One region of the Pseudoalteromonas sp. ATL1 genome, then DNA from elsewhere that is predicted to be linked to it. Evidence: predicted binding sites of a transcription regulator. Region 1 holds the regulator's gene; each other region holds the start of a gene.
The links. The regulator sigma-54, encoded in region 1, starts transcription at its own class of promoters, with help from an activator protein. The targets are predictions, from matches to a motif close to GTTGGCACGNNNNTNGNNT.

Region 1 (3,156 bases):
ATCTAGCGGCAGATCGTTCATCGAGAGAGGGTGTAAGCGACGAGTCTCTGAAAAACGTTTTATTAATGTATTATCATCACTGTCTAGATAAAACAGCATCGGGTTAGCAAAGCCAGGTAGGTACTCTAGAATATCGTTGAAATCTTGCTGCTCTTTGGGGAGGTTGCGCACGTCAATACTGACTGCGATTTTATCAAAGTTGTCAGAAACACTTCTGACTAACGAGGGCAGCAAATTCACGGGGATATTGTCGACGCAATAATAGCCCAAATCTTCAAGTACACGTAGCGCCACTGATTTTCCTGAACCAGAGCGGCCACTGACAATGATTAATTCCATAATGCTTCTCTTAGTTACCTAGTGTGCTGAAGCAATAATCTCATAAAGTTCATCATCATTGCTAGCATTCCTTAGCTGTTTACAAAACTCTTTATCATTAAGTTTTCCTGCAATCTCTGCCAATGTCTTAAGATGTTGCTGATTATCACCTTCAGGCACTATCAGTGCGAGAAAAATATCAACGGGTCGATTGTCTATCGCATCAAAAGGAATACCTTGCTGGTTGACCAAGAGCATAGCGGTTACTTGTTCAATGCCGGCCATTCTGCCATGAGGAATTGCAATACCTTTACCGATCCCTGTACTCCCTAGCTTTTCTCTCGTCATTAATGCGTTCAAAATATCATGCTGGTTTAACTGAGGCAGCTGCTCATGCGCCAGTTCACTGATGTATTCAAGGACACGTTTTTTGCTATTAAAAAGGACCGCAGCTTTACTGCAGTCCTTGTTTATAATCGAGCTTAGTTTCATGATTAGTGTCGAGTAAGCTTCTCTTTATGTTTGATCACTTGACGATCTAGCTTATCAATAAGCCCGTCGATCGCCGCATACATATCCTGATGTTCCGTTGAAGCAAATAACTCTCCACCATTTACGTGTAAGGTGGCTTCGGCCTTTTGGACCAGCTTTTCAACATCTAAGATCACGTGCACATTATTAATGTGATCAAAGTGCCTTTCTAGCTTCGCAAACTTGTTGTTGACATAGTCTCTTAATGAATCAGTGATTTCTACATGACGACCAGTTAAATTTAGTTGCATAAGCATTTTCCTTCTTTGGTAATACGTCTAAATCAAGCTTTTACGCTGGTTAGACGGTGGAATGGCTAACGACTCCCGATATTTTGCTATGGTGCGTCGGGCCACCTTAATTCCTTGCTCCGCTAATATGTCTGCTATTTTGCTATCGCTCAATGGCTTTGCGGTATTTTCAGCAGCTATTAACTTTTTGATAAGCGCTCGAATCGCTGTAGATGAGCACTCACCTCCGTTTTCTGTACTTACATGGCTGGAGAAGAAATACTTCAGCTCAAAAATGCCCCTTGGTGTGTGCATATATTTTTGTGTTGTTACGCGAGAAATAGTTGATTCGTGCATTTCGACCATCTCTGCAACATCGTTTAACACCATAGGTCGCATTGCTTCAGGACCATGTTCAAAGAATGCCTGTTGTTGCTGCACAATGCAATTGGTAACTTTCATTAAAGTTTCATTTCTGCTCTCTAAGCTTTTAATAAACCACTTAGCTTCCTGTAAGTGCGAGCGAATAAACTGACTGTCAGAGCTTGATTTTACGGAACGAGACATGGCTGCATAGTGATCATTGACGCGAATTTTTGGCATGCATTCTGGGTTTAATTCTACCACCCAACGGCCTTTTACTTTCTTCACCGATACATCAGGAATGACGTATTCAGATTCTTCTCGAATGATGCTGGCCGCAGGTTTGGGATTTAAGCTGTGAATGAGCGTCATTACTTCTTTTAATTCCGCTTCTTTAAGCTTTGTCTTTTTCATCAATGTTCGATAATCACGACTCGCAAGCAACTCAATGTGCTCGTTTAAAATCATTTTTGTTTCAGTTAACCAAGGCGTGGTTTTTGGGTCAAACTGATTTAACTGTATACACAAGCACTCTTGAAGGTTACGAGCACCAATCCCTACTGGGTCGAATAACTGAATACGTTTAAGCACGGCTTCAATTTCATCAAGTTCGATGGGTTCGCCTGAGTGACCATCGTTAATACTATCTAGTATTTCTTCAGTGCTTAAGGTTAGTGTACCGTTATCATCAATGGCTTCAACGATAGCCACCGCAATTCCATGGTCAATGGGACTAAATGGTGTGAGTTCCAACTGCCACATGAGATATTCATGTAAGGTTTCGGTGGTTTCACCTTGGTAAATCGTTTCATCTTCAGGCATTGGGCCGCTGCTCGCGGCGGGGGCCGCGCTCATATATTCGTCCCAAGTTACATCCATTGCCAATTCGTCGCTCACGGTATCTTTACTCAGTGCGGCGTCGGAGTCCATCTCATAATCACTCACAGGTTCACTATCGTGGTTGTCATCATGAGAATCGTCGTGGCTATTATCTTTACCGTTTTTTTCTTGTAAGGAGGTATCGAGATCCGTGTCAGACTCTTCCACTTCCAACAGAGGATTGCTATCCAGTGCTTCTTGGATTTCTTGCTGAAGATCTAGCGTACTCAACTGCAACAGACGTATTGCCTGCTGTAGTTGTGGTGTCATGGTAAGTTGCTGCCCCATGCGCAGCTGTAACGATTGCCTCATGTACCTTTAACAATCCTTCTAATCTCTATTATTATTGTGACCTAGAATGTTTTAACTATAGCCTGAATTGCTCACCAAGGTAGACATCTCGAACGGTTTGATCCGCCAAAACATGCTCTGGCGTTCCCGACGCGATAAGCTCACCATGGGACACAATATAAGCTTTTTCACATACATCAAGGGTTTCTCGAACATTGTGGTCGGTGATCAGTACACCGATACCACGATTTTTTAAATGCTCGATAATTTTCTTTATATCTAACACCGAAATCGGATCAACACCAGCAAAAGGCTCATCTAACAGGATAAATTTAGGGTTTGCGGCTAAAGCGCGAGCAATTTCTACCCTTCGGCGCTCACCACCCGACAATGCCATACCTAAACTATCTCTAATGTGTTGAATATTAAACTCATCTAACAACTCGTTCAGTATTTGTTCGCGTGCTTCTTTATTGAGCGAGTTACGAGTTTCTAAAATGGCCATGAGATTTTGATAAACAGTTAACTTTCTAAATATTGATGA
Region 2 (3,156 bases), 3.3 Mb from region 1:
ACACCAGTACCAGTATTACTTTGAAACGCATAGCCTTGTACGGTTGGAATGCTGAAAATATCACCACCAAAATTGCCGTCTAAGTCCATACCTAGCGCATTTTGCTGATTAACCGCATCTGCAATAGCAATACCTATTTGGCCAAGCCTATTCTGTGCTGGCTGTAAAATTTCGTCACGAAATGCTAATAACCCACCTATTTTCCCTTTTAATGAGCCTAGGTCCACATCCAACGCGACCGCACTTCCGCTATTAACGTCTAGCTTGAGATCTTTAACATTAGGATCTGGATCACCATCAAGTGCAAACGCATTGAATGTACCATTTTCCATTACAAGCGCTTGGCCAGAACCAAGAAATACAAGCTTCTCGCCGTTCGGCCCGTCTAAGGTTTCAACATCGACCAGTTCTGACAAGTCGCGGATCGCTTGATCTCGTTCATTCAGCAAAGACAAAGCCACTGTGTGATCATCTTTGGTATATGTGGAAGCAACCTTATTATTAAGCTCACTGACTTTTTCAATAAGCGTATTGGCCTCTTTCGTGTACAGTTCTAACTGCTCGTTTACGACACTTTTTTGGTCAAATACGATATTCGATAAACGATGCATTTGCTGAACTAAGCCTTCAGCAGAATTCATAAATAATGAACGAGAAACCGTTGAAGCTGGTTGGTTCATGGCTTCTTGTAAGCTGTTGAACATCGTATTGATACTGGTACTAAGACTATTCGATTCTTCAGCAAACAAAGTATCGATACGCGACGAGTCATTGACAAACTGATCGTAGTACGTCTTGTTCGACATATCACGATTCAACTGCTTTGCAGCAAAGTCGTTGATTAGCCTTACAGTTTCAGAGCGGCCCACCATGTTACCCACGGTCGTCGCATGCTCCGTACGCTCACGTATATAACCTTTGGTGTTTAAATTGGATATGTTTCTACTGGTTGTTTGCAGTAGCTCCGAGCTGGCGCGTACACCACTCGTACCAATTTGCATAAGATCAAAAGACATCTTAATTTACTCCTCGACGAATTAATGATGTGAGCATCTGCTTAAACTCGCCACGCTGTAACACGTTCTTAATTTTATCGGCATAATTAGGATCAGTTGCATAACCAGCTTGCTGCAATGCGTCTAAATACTGACTCGGCTGCTTCACTTTTTGCAGTGCCTCTTCATAGCGTGGGTTACTTTGTAAGAACGCAACATAATCGTTGATACTGTCTTTGATTGAGTCATACGCTCTAAAACTCGCTTGTTTTTGCACAGGTAAACCTTGCTCAAATTCCAACGTCAACTTCTTGGCGCTTTCACCTTGCCATGCTTTATCTGATTTAATATTGAATAAGTTGAAACTACTTGAACCATCAGGCTTGGAAATAACATGTTTGCCCCAACCTGTTTCTAATGCGGCTTGCGCGATCATAACAGCTGGATTCAAACCAATTTTGTTAGCCGCTTCTTTCGCATGTTCCCATAGAGATTCTACAAATGATGCGGGATCATCAAACACGCTTTTCTGCTCATCATCTCCGGATACGCTAGCTTGAACAGCACTCGAGTTATCTTGTTTATCAGCTGGCATTTGCCCGTTCGCAATCTTATCACTGGCTAAATTGGCATTAGTGCGGATCACTGAGGCAGGCGTATAACCATCTGAGTTTGGCGATAATTGCTGCACAATTAAATCTGCCAACCCTAAGCTGCCCTTACCCGCTAACTCTACCGAAAGTTGTTGATCGTGCATTTCTTCAAAAAACTTGACACTACTAGAGTTAAACGGGCTATCTTTATCTTCCATAGCCTCATTGGCTTTACGCATACTTTTGAGCAGCATCTGTGTAAAGATCGACTCAAACTGCTGCGCCGCTTTTTTCAAAGCTTCATTAGACGCTTTTTGATCGGTGCCGCTTTTCAAGGCATCTTGACGTAACGAGTTCAGATCGCCTAAATCAAAAAAGTTCTGTTTGTCTAACGGATTGGTATTCATCAGCTCAACGACACGTTAAAAATTCATAGTGATATAAATGCAAAAACTGAGCCAAAAAAAAGCCCCGACTAATCGGGGCTAACTTATTGATTAAAAATAACTCTTTATATGACGACTAATTGACCATTGATTGCACCGGCTTCTTTTAACGCTTCTAAAATCGCCATTAAATCGCCAGGTGCCGCGCCCACTTGGTTAATCGCTCTAACCAAATCATCTAGGCTAACACCGGGGTCAAATACAAAGGCACGAGAGTCATCCGTATTCACGTCAATGATACTTTGCTGCGTTACCGTGGTTTCTCCTTCACCTAAAGGTTGAGGCTGAGATACATTTTGTTGTTCAGCAATGGTCACGGTTAAACCACCATGTGTGATAGCCGCAGGTTGTAGCTTCACATTTTTACCAATGACGATGGTACCTGTTCGTGAATTAACAATAATTTTGGCGGTGGTGTCTGCCGGTTTAAATTCTAAGTTCTCAAGTGTAGAAAGATAAGCTACGCGCTGCGATGGATCTCTTGGCGCGATAACACGCACCGATGCAGCATCCATTGGTTTTGCGCTGTTTGGACCAACCAACTCATTAATGGTATCAGCTAGTCGCTTAGCCGTTGTAAAGTCGGGGCTATTCAAGTTAAAAGTAATATGATCGCCTTGTGTAAATGGGCTTTTTACCGCTCGCTCCACAATAGCACCATTGGGTACTCTACCTACTGTCGGGGTATTAATAACAACACGGCTACCATCCATGCCCTCAGCACCTAAACCGCCAACAATCAAACTACCTTGTGCTATTGCATATACGTTACCATCAACCCCTTTCATAAAGGTTTGTAGTAAAGTACCGCCACGTAGACTACCCGCACTCCCGATTGAAGAAACCGTAATATCAATTTTTTGACCTGGTTTTACAAAAGGTGGTAAATCCGCATGTACCGCAACAGCGGCGACATTTTTAATTTTTGGTTTCAAGCTCGCGGGCATGGTAATACCAAAGCTACTCAACATCGCCTTAAAACTTTGCTCAGTAAAACGGCTCTGCTCCCCAGTACCCGGCAAACCCACCACCAAACCATAACCTACCAACTGGTTTGAGCGAACGCCCTCGACCATACTAACGTCTTTAATGCGCTCTGCATTAGCACTTGCTGACAGTACA
Region 3 (3,156 bases), on a different contig from region 1:
ACGTCAAAATCGCTTAATAATGGCTGCCAGTTACCTTTAGTAATCACACTACGACACATTAACCCTTTGCAGGTTAAAACATGGATCATTCAAGCGAGCTAAATGACTCATGTAGCATGTATATATATCGGAATTTTAGCTTTGTTACTAAGTCATTGGCCTATAGTAATATCGAATATTTATTTTATGTAATTGGTATTAATCATTTTTATGGGGGCTAAACTTGGCATTCGTCGCGTTATAAATTTCTCATTTAGCGCAACTCTTACTGTGCTATCGATAAGGTTCCATGGTCTAAACATAGATCACTTAATCAAGAATTGGCGTGAACTGTAAAAAGCCCCCAAAACGATTTTTGGAGGCTTTTTAATATTCTACTTTGTTGAAAACCGGTTAGCAGTTTTCATTCTCAGCTTTAGCGGCTTCTTTAACGTTTTCACAGGCATCTTCAATGGCGTTTTTGCTATCGGTTACCATTTCATCGATTTTTTCACCAGCATCCTCCGCTGGACCGTCTGAACAACCAGCCAGTGCAAGTAAAGCAACAACACCGACGGCTTTTGTTAGATTCATGATATTCATAATGTACTCCTTTAAGCCTAAGCTTTGGGCTTTTTAACAAGTGAAAAAATAAAAGACAGTACTAAGAATGCGATAAAAATAAAAAATAATATCTTAGCAATGCTTGCTGCTGCACCTGCGATGCCACCAAACCCTAATACTGCGGCAATAAGGGCAAGTACTAAAAATGTGATTGACCAACGTAACATGGGGCCTCCTCAAGCCTATTTGGCAATTAGGCTGTAATGTCCTGTAGTGTTTTCATTTCGTCATGACATGCTTGCATCGTCATGCGTATTTCACGTAGTGCTCGTTGGCAGTCTTGTGGTAGCGTTTGCTCAAGTGCCGCATCTACTTTCTCAAGGACTTTATCTTCCACTTCTTCCAGCTGAGAAATATACGTGTGATCTTTATCTGTGCTGATTAATGCGATGACCTTGGTATAAGTTTCGCGCATTTCAACACTGATTGCATTATCGTCTTCAATTTCACCTTTGTCGGCCACAATAAATGGCTGCAATGCGGATACGGCTTTGGTTTTTTCCAGCACATTCATTTCAAAAATGCGCTCAAGTTCAAGGTTGTCGACTTTCTTTTTTGCTTCTAAGTAAAACTCAATGCCACCATTTAGTACCTTGATAAGCTCTGCAACGGGTTTTAAATTAAAATCACTGTTTGACATAATGTGCTCCTTTAGTTTTAAGTCTGTGGCAAATGGATACATCATCATTTGCAATTAATCGTTGTACACAGAGAGTGATGCAGCGTCCGCGCCAACTTTATTTTTGTTTAAAATCAACTTGTTATATTTTTTATGTGTGCTGGTCTTGTAAGTATTACCGAGTGTATGTAATTACTGCTCACCTGTACTTTGTACATCTTGCAAGGTGGTGCCTCCTTTTGCATTAAAGTCCAATGTACGAATAGGAAACGGAATTAAAATGTCGTTATCATTGAGGGTTTGATTGATTGTAACAATCGCTTGGTGGCGAATATCCATAAAGTTGCCATCTCCTGGATAGTCAATCCAAAACCAAACAAGTAGGTCGATGGCGCTGTCACCAAAACCACTGGCATACACGGCGGTTTCCTCTTTACGTATAACAAAGTCGAGGTTATTAATGGCTTGCTCAATCACCTCTCGTGCTTGATTAATGTCATCGGCATAAGAAATCCCAACGGGAATTTCTATACGGCGCTTTTTGAGGGTGGAGTAATTTAGTAGCTTGTTTCTAAATAGTATCTTATTTGGGATAACACAGAGTTGACCATAAAAGGTTTCAATTAAGGTGTTGCGAAGGTTTATTTGCTTGACTGTCCCCAGTGTATCATCAGCTTCAATGATATCGCTCACTTTAAATGGTTTGCGTATCCCCATGACGACACCAGCAATGAGGTTTTCAGTCATATCTTGAAAAGCAAAACCAATAGCAAGACCAACTATCCCCGCACCGGCTAACAATGATGCCACGGCACCAGAGAGCCCCATAATGTCTAAAGCGAAGAAAAAGCCAATGGCAATGACCACTAAGCGGATGATGGCAGCTAACAGCCCAGCGACTTGAGTTGAGTGAGAGACTTTTTTTATGAGCTTGAGCGCCCAGTTAGCAATCAAGCTGGAGAGAAATAAAAACACCGCGAAGATAACAATGGCTACTACCAAATTAGGGAGATTTTTAATACTCAGCTCGGCCCAGCTGTCCATCTTTTCATAGATGAGTTGCCAAAATTTTTCTAATGATAGGTTATTCATTGTGCGCTCGCTATTTAATTAATAATGAGGTGAGAAGGCATTATTTATGCCAGCGCTTAGATTTACTGCTTTATCGCGTCTGGATGAGTCATAACTGGTTAGGTCTGTAATTTTTGCCTGTAAAAACTACCGTGTTATGAGAAAACTATACATAAGGGGAGTATGGGGTTTGGAATGTTTGATTTTAAGTTGTTGAATTTTAATGGTTTTAAATGTGGCATGCGCCATGCATTAATTAATTCGTCAAAGCAACTTAAAGGAAAATGATTATGAAACGCACTCTACTTACAATGGCATTAGCATCAGCAGTAACTGTAACGTCAGTATACGCAAAAGAGAACGCTTGGGAAAAAGAAGCAAGCGATGCGTGGATTGATGGTAAAGCAGAGGCAACATTGCTTTTCAATACCAACCTAGATTCATTTGATATTAATACCGACGTTCACAATGGCGTGGTGGTACTTACTGGTAAAGTTGAGCATAACGTTGATAAAAAACTAGCTGAAGAACTAGTTACTGGCATTGATGGTGTTAAAGACGTTGATAACCGCATTAGTCTAGTGAAAGACGTGGATCACAAGACACTTGAAAAAGAGCGTGGTATGGATGAGTCGAGTTTTACTGACGCTAAGATTGCCACGGTTATTAAAACACGCTTGTTATTTGATACTGACATTAGCGGTACGGATATTGATGTAGACGTTAAAAACGGCAAAGTAACTCTAACGGGTGATGTAGACTCAGAGTCTGAAAAACAACTCGCTATCGCGATTGCAAAAAACGCTGATGATGTAAAGCATGTTGATGACAATCTACGCATTGATAAAGAGTCGTAAGTAATA
Region 4 (3,156 bases), 440 kb from region 1:
TTTGGATGGGACTAAAACGTTTATTTGATTTTTCTGATATTTCCATCAATTCCCCATTTTCGAGTCAAAGGCAAAGTACCATGATGCTGTTGTTTGCCAATGGCCGATATTTTGCTGCCGGTATTGAAAGTGCCCCAAGCGCGGATCCAAGCGATGGGAAGCTCACATGCATCCAGCTGTCTCCCAAATCTATGTTGGAACGGCTTATGGTTTTTATGTTGATGCTTGTTTCCAAACACGAAATTCACCCCTGTGTATCTAAAACTAAGCTCGAGCATTTTCATATTGAAACACCTAGTTTAGACATTGAAGCAGATGGCGAGATTGTTGGACAAACCCCCGCCTATATTGATGTGGTACCCGGTGTAATAAAATTAAAAATATCTCTCGAAAAGAAATGAAAATAGTCGGCTTACGCCGACTATAGGGAGGTACATTTAAATTAATTAGTGTTTAACAGAAAACAGTTTGTAGTCAGACATCGCTGGGATTTGCCTTTCTAATTGGCTTTCTGTCTTTGCGATGAGCGCAAACTGGTCACATAGCGCATTGGCTTGTTGTTCAATTTGTTGCGCTTGAGCTTCTACTTTACTTTCAATCTGCTCACCCATTTTATGCATTCTTTGCTCGAACTTTTCCATATCTCCACCAGAGCTTATCATTTGTGAGCCAACGGCCATCAAAATACTGCCAATGGATTCCATCATGGCGCCTTCAACAGCCGCTTCTACACGCTGTTCAAATTGTTCTTCAAAATGGTTACCAAAGTCGTTGAATGTTTTTTCACCCATCACGAACGCACCTTGCTGATAGAAGGTCGTACTCACTTCTGTCTGCACTTCTTCTAATAAAGTGCTGAGTGAACCAAGCTCTTTGAGCTCAAATGTGGCGGCGACTTCATTCAATGCGACACCGGCTACCTTAATACCTTCTATGGCAATATTCGCGACTTGCGGCAACTGTGCGCGAAGCTCGTCAGCATAGTTCATAACCGCTTGTTGCTGATCTTCGTTGAGCTGGATTTGCTTACCATCGATGTACATCACCCCCGCATCTGTTATGCGTAATTTGCTTTGGTTCTTTGCTTGGATGATCAATAGCTCGTCGGGTGTTATGCGTACGTCATTTTTGAAGTCTACGGAACATTCATCTGAATTAAATGAGATATGCTGATCGTCAGACGGTGAATGTGCAAATGCAGCTGAGCTGACCGATAACGCTGCAACTAAAGCTAATTTTTTCATGATATGTATCCTGTCGATGATTGTTATACGATGAACTATTCAAAACCGATGCCAATGTTTAAATTCGTTTATTTTCAGTTGGTTATGTTTTTCGCTTCAGTATGTAAGGCATACATGAATAATGTTTTTGACTAATATTTAGCAAGTTTGACTAAACTAACATCATCAATAAGATAAATTAATTAAAACGATAAAAAACTCTCACTTCCAAGATGGCGGATTTCCAGCTAAATACACACTTAGGTACCGTGTTCATTGCTACACAGCATGTCCGTACTGATTAATTATTTATTTAACACTTATTGGAGTGGGTTGTGGGTAAGACATTTTCTTATGATGCGCTTGACGATGATTTTGTAGATGACGAGTACGAGAACCTCGGTCGTAATCAGCATGATAAGCAAAAGCGGAAGGTAAAGAAAAAGCTCGATGACTATCTTGAACAAAAGCGTTTGCGCAAAAATTTAGGTGAAGATGATTTCGATTATCTTGATTAGTTAAAAAGGAGGCGATAGCCTCCTTTTTAATTGCGTATCAAATCAATCGGCTGCGAGCGCGCGTTCAATGGCTCTTGTGAGTTTTTCAGGTTTAGTAATAGGCGCAAAACGTTTCAGTGGCATGCCATCTTTGCCAATTAAAAACTTGTTAAAGTTCCACTTGATATTCTTACCAAGCAACCCCGGCAATGCCTCTTTTAAATAGACAAATAGAGGGTGTGCGTGTGCGCCATTTACTTCAATCTTTTCCATCATGGTGAAATCGACACCATAATTTATTAAGCACCCTTGTTGTATTTGTTTCGCGCTACCGGGTTCTTGCGCACCAAACTGATTGCATGGAAAACCTAGGATAACTAAGCCTTGCTCGCCATACTGCGCATGTAGCTTTTGTAGACCTTCATACTGTGGTGTCAGACCACATTGGCTAGCAGTATTAACGATTAGAACCACTTTGTCTTTTAATGATTTGAAATCAAAAGCTTTGCCTTGCAAAGTGTTTGCTGAAAATTGATAAAGTTCATGCATAGTGACAGATCCAAGTGTATTTTTTTAACAGTATCATTGTTATGAAAAGCTATCGAGCAAATGTTCAATGAGTAAACGTACTCGATAAGGCATGAGATCTTTTCGAGGATACACTAACCATGTTGCACCATCATTGACTTGAAATGGTTCCAAAATATACATAAGTTGCCCGCTATCGACATATGGCTGAACAATGTCTTTGGCCAAGTGTGCAACCCCAAGGCCAATGCGACAAGCGTTGATCAGCGCATAGGCGTTATTACTGCGCCAGTTGCCTGATACTTTAAGCTCTTCCAATTGTTCGCAGATCGTAAAGCGCCAACGGCCATGTATGCCAGTTAAGCAATTGTGATTTTGTAATTCATAGGGATGTGCAATCGCGCCGTGTTTTTCAAGGTATTCAGGGCTGACAACCCATGTCATGGGTCTTTGATATAGCTTACGTGCTATCAGGTTAGAATCTTGTAATTGGCCATAGCGGATTGCCAAATCGAAACCTTCTTCGATGAGGTCCACATTGCGGTTGTTAAAGTCGAGGTCTATTTCTACTTCGGGATAGCGCTGCAAAAATTCCGCGATACGAGGCGCGACCTGATTAGCGACAAAATCGCCAGCACCTGCGATACGGATCAGGCCTTTTGGCGTATTTTGCACGCCTTGTACCTGATTAGTGGCATCCACTAACTCTTGTTGGATGACTTTTAGTTTGGCTGCATACTGGCGTCCCGCATCCGTGAGATTTTGGATGCGCGTTGTACGTTGGATCAGCACAGTGCCTAGACGCTGCTCAAGTTGTTGGATTTGTCGACTGACATAGGAAGTTGAAACATCCAATTTCTCAGCCGCTTTGCTAAAACTGCCATATTCAACCACACAGAGAAATACAT

Region 2: flgJ (flagellar assembly peptidoglycan hydrolase FlgJ) is a predicted target of sigma-54. The motif match lies at 2,033-2,051, and genes of this name have one in related genera.
Region 3: AC5FX4_RS19980 (PA2169 family four-helix-bundle protein) is a predicted target of sigma-54. The motif match lies at 1,321-1,339, and genes of this name have one in related genera.
Region 4: AC5FX4_RS02310 (YggN family protein) is a predicted target of sigma-54. The motif match lies at 1,282-1,300, and genes of this name have one in related genera.

What each region holds. Positions count from the first base shown of each region.
Region 1 covers NZ_JBZYXL010000001.1:63,840-66,995, reverse strand. Annotated here, with positions in the region: gene rapZ (RNase adapter RapZ) at 1-339, opposite strand, end outside; gene ptsN (PTS IIA-like nitrogen regulatory protein PtsN) at 358-810, opposite strand; gene hpf (ribosome hibernation promoting factor) at 813-1,100, opposite strand; gene AC5FX4_RS00305 (RNA polymerase factor sigma-54) at 1,128-2,633, opposite strand; gene lptB (LPS export ABC transporter ATP-binding protein) at 2,689-3,156, opposite strand, start outside.
Region 2 covers NZ_JBZYXL010000001.1:3,319,335-3,322,490, forward strand. Annotated here, with positions in the region: gene flgK (flagellar hook-associated protein FlgK) at 1-1,016, opposite strand, end outside; gene flgJ (flagellar assembly peptidoglycan hydrolase FlgJ) at 1,018-1,995, opposite strand; gene AC5FX4_RS14535 (flagellar basal body P-ring protein FlgI) at 2,100-3,156, opposite strand, start outside.
Region 3 covers NZ_JBZYXL010000002.1:413,960-417,115, reverse strand. Annotated here, with positions in the region: gene AC5FX4_RS19990 (hypothetical protein) at 394-582, opposite strand; gene AC5FX4_RS19985 (DUF1328 domain-containing protein) at 600-770, opposite strand; gene AC5FX4_RS19980 (PA2169 family four-helix-bundle protein) at 797-1,243, opposite strand; gene AC5FX4_RS19975 (mechanosensitive ion channel family protein) at 1,415-2,314, opposite strand; gene AC5FX4_RS19970 (BON domain-containing protein) at 2,584-3,150, shown strand.
Region 4 covers NZ_JBZYXL010000001.1:500,897-504,052, reverse strand. Annotated here, with positions in the region: gene AC5FX4_RS02315 (diacylglycerol/lipid kinase family protein) at 1-401, shown strand, start outside; gene AC5FX4_RS02310 (YggN family protein) at 447-1,244, opposite strand; gene AC5FX4_RS02305 (PA3496 family putative envelope integrity protein) at 1,559-1,741, shown strand; gene AC5FX4_RS02300 (glutathione peroxidase) at 1,784-2,269, opposite strand; gene AC5FX4_RS02295 (LysR family transcriptional regulator) at 2,309-3,156, opposite strand, start outside.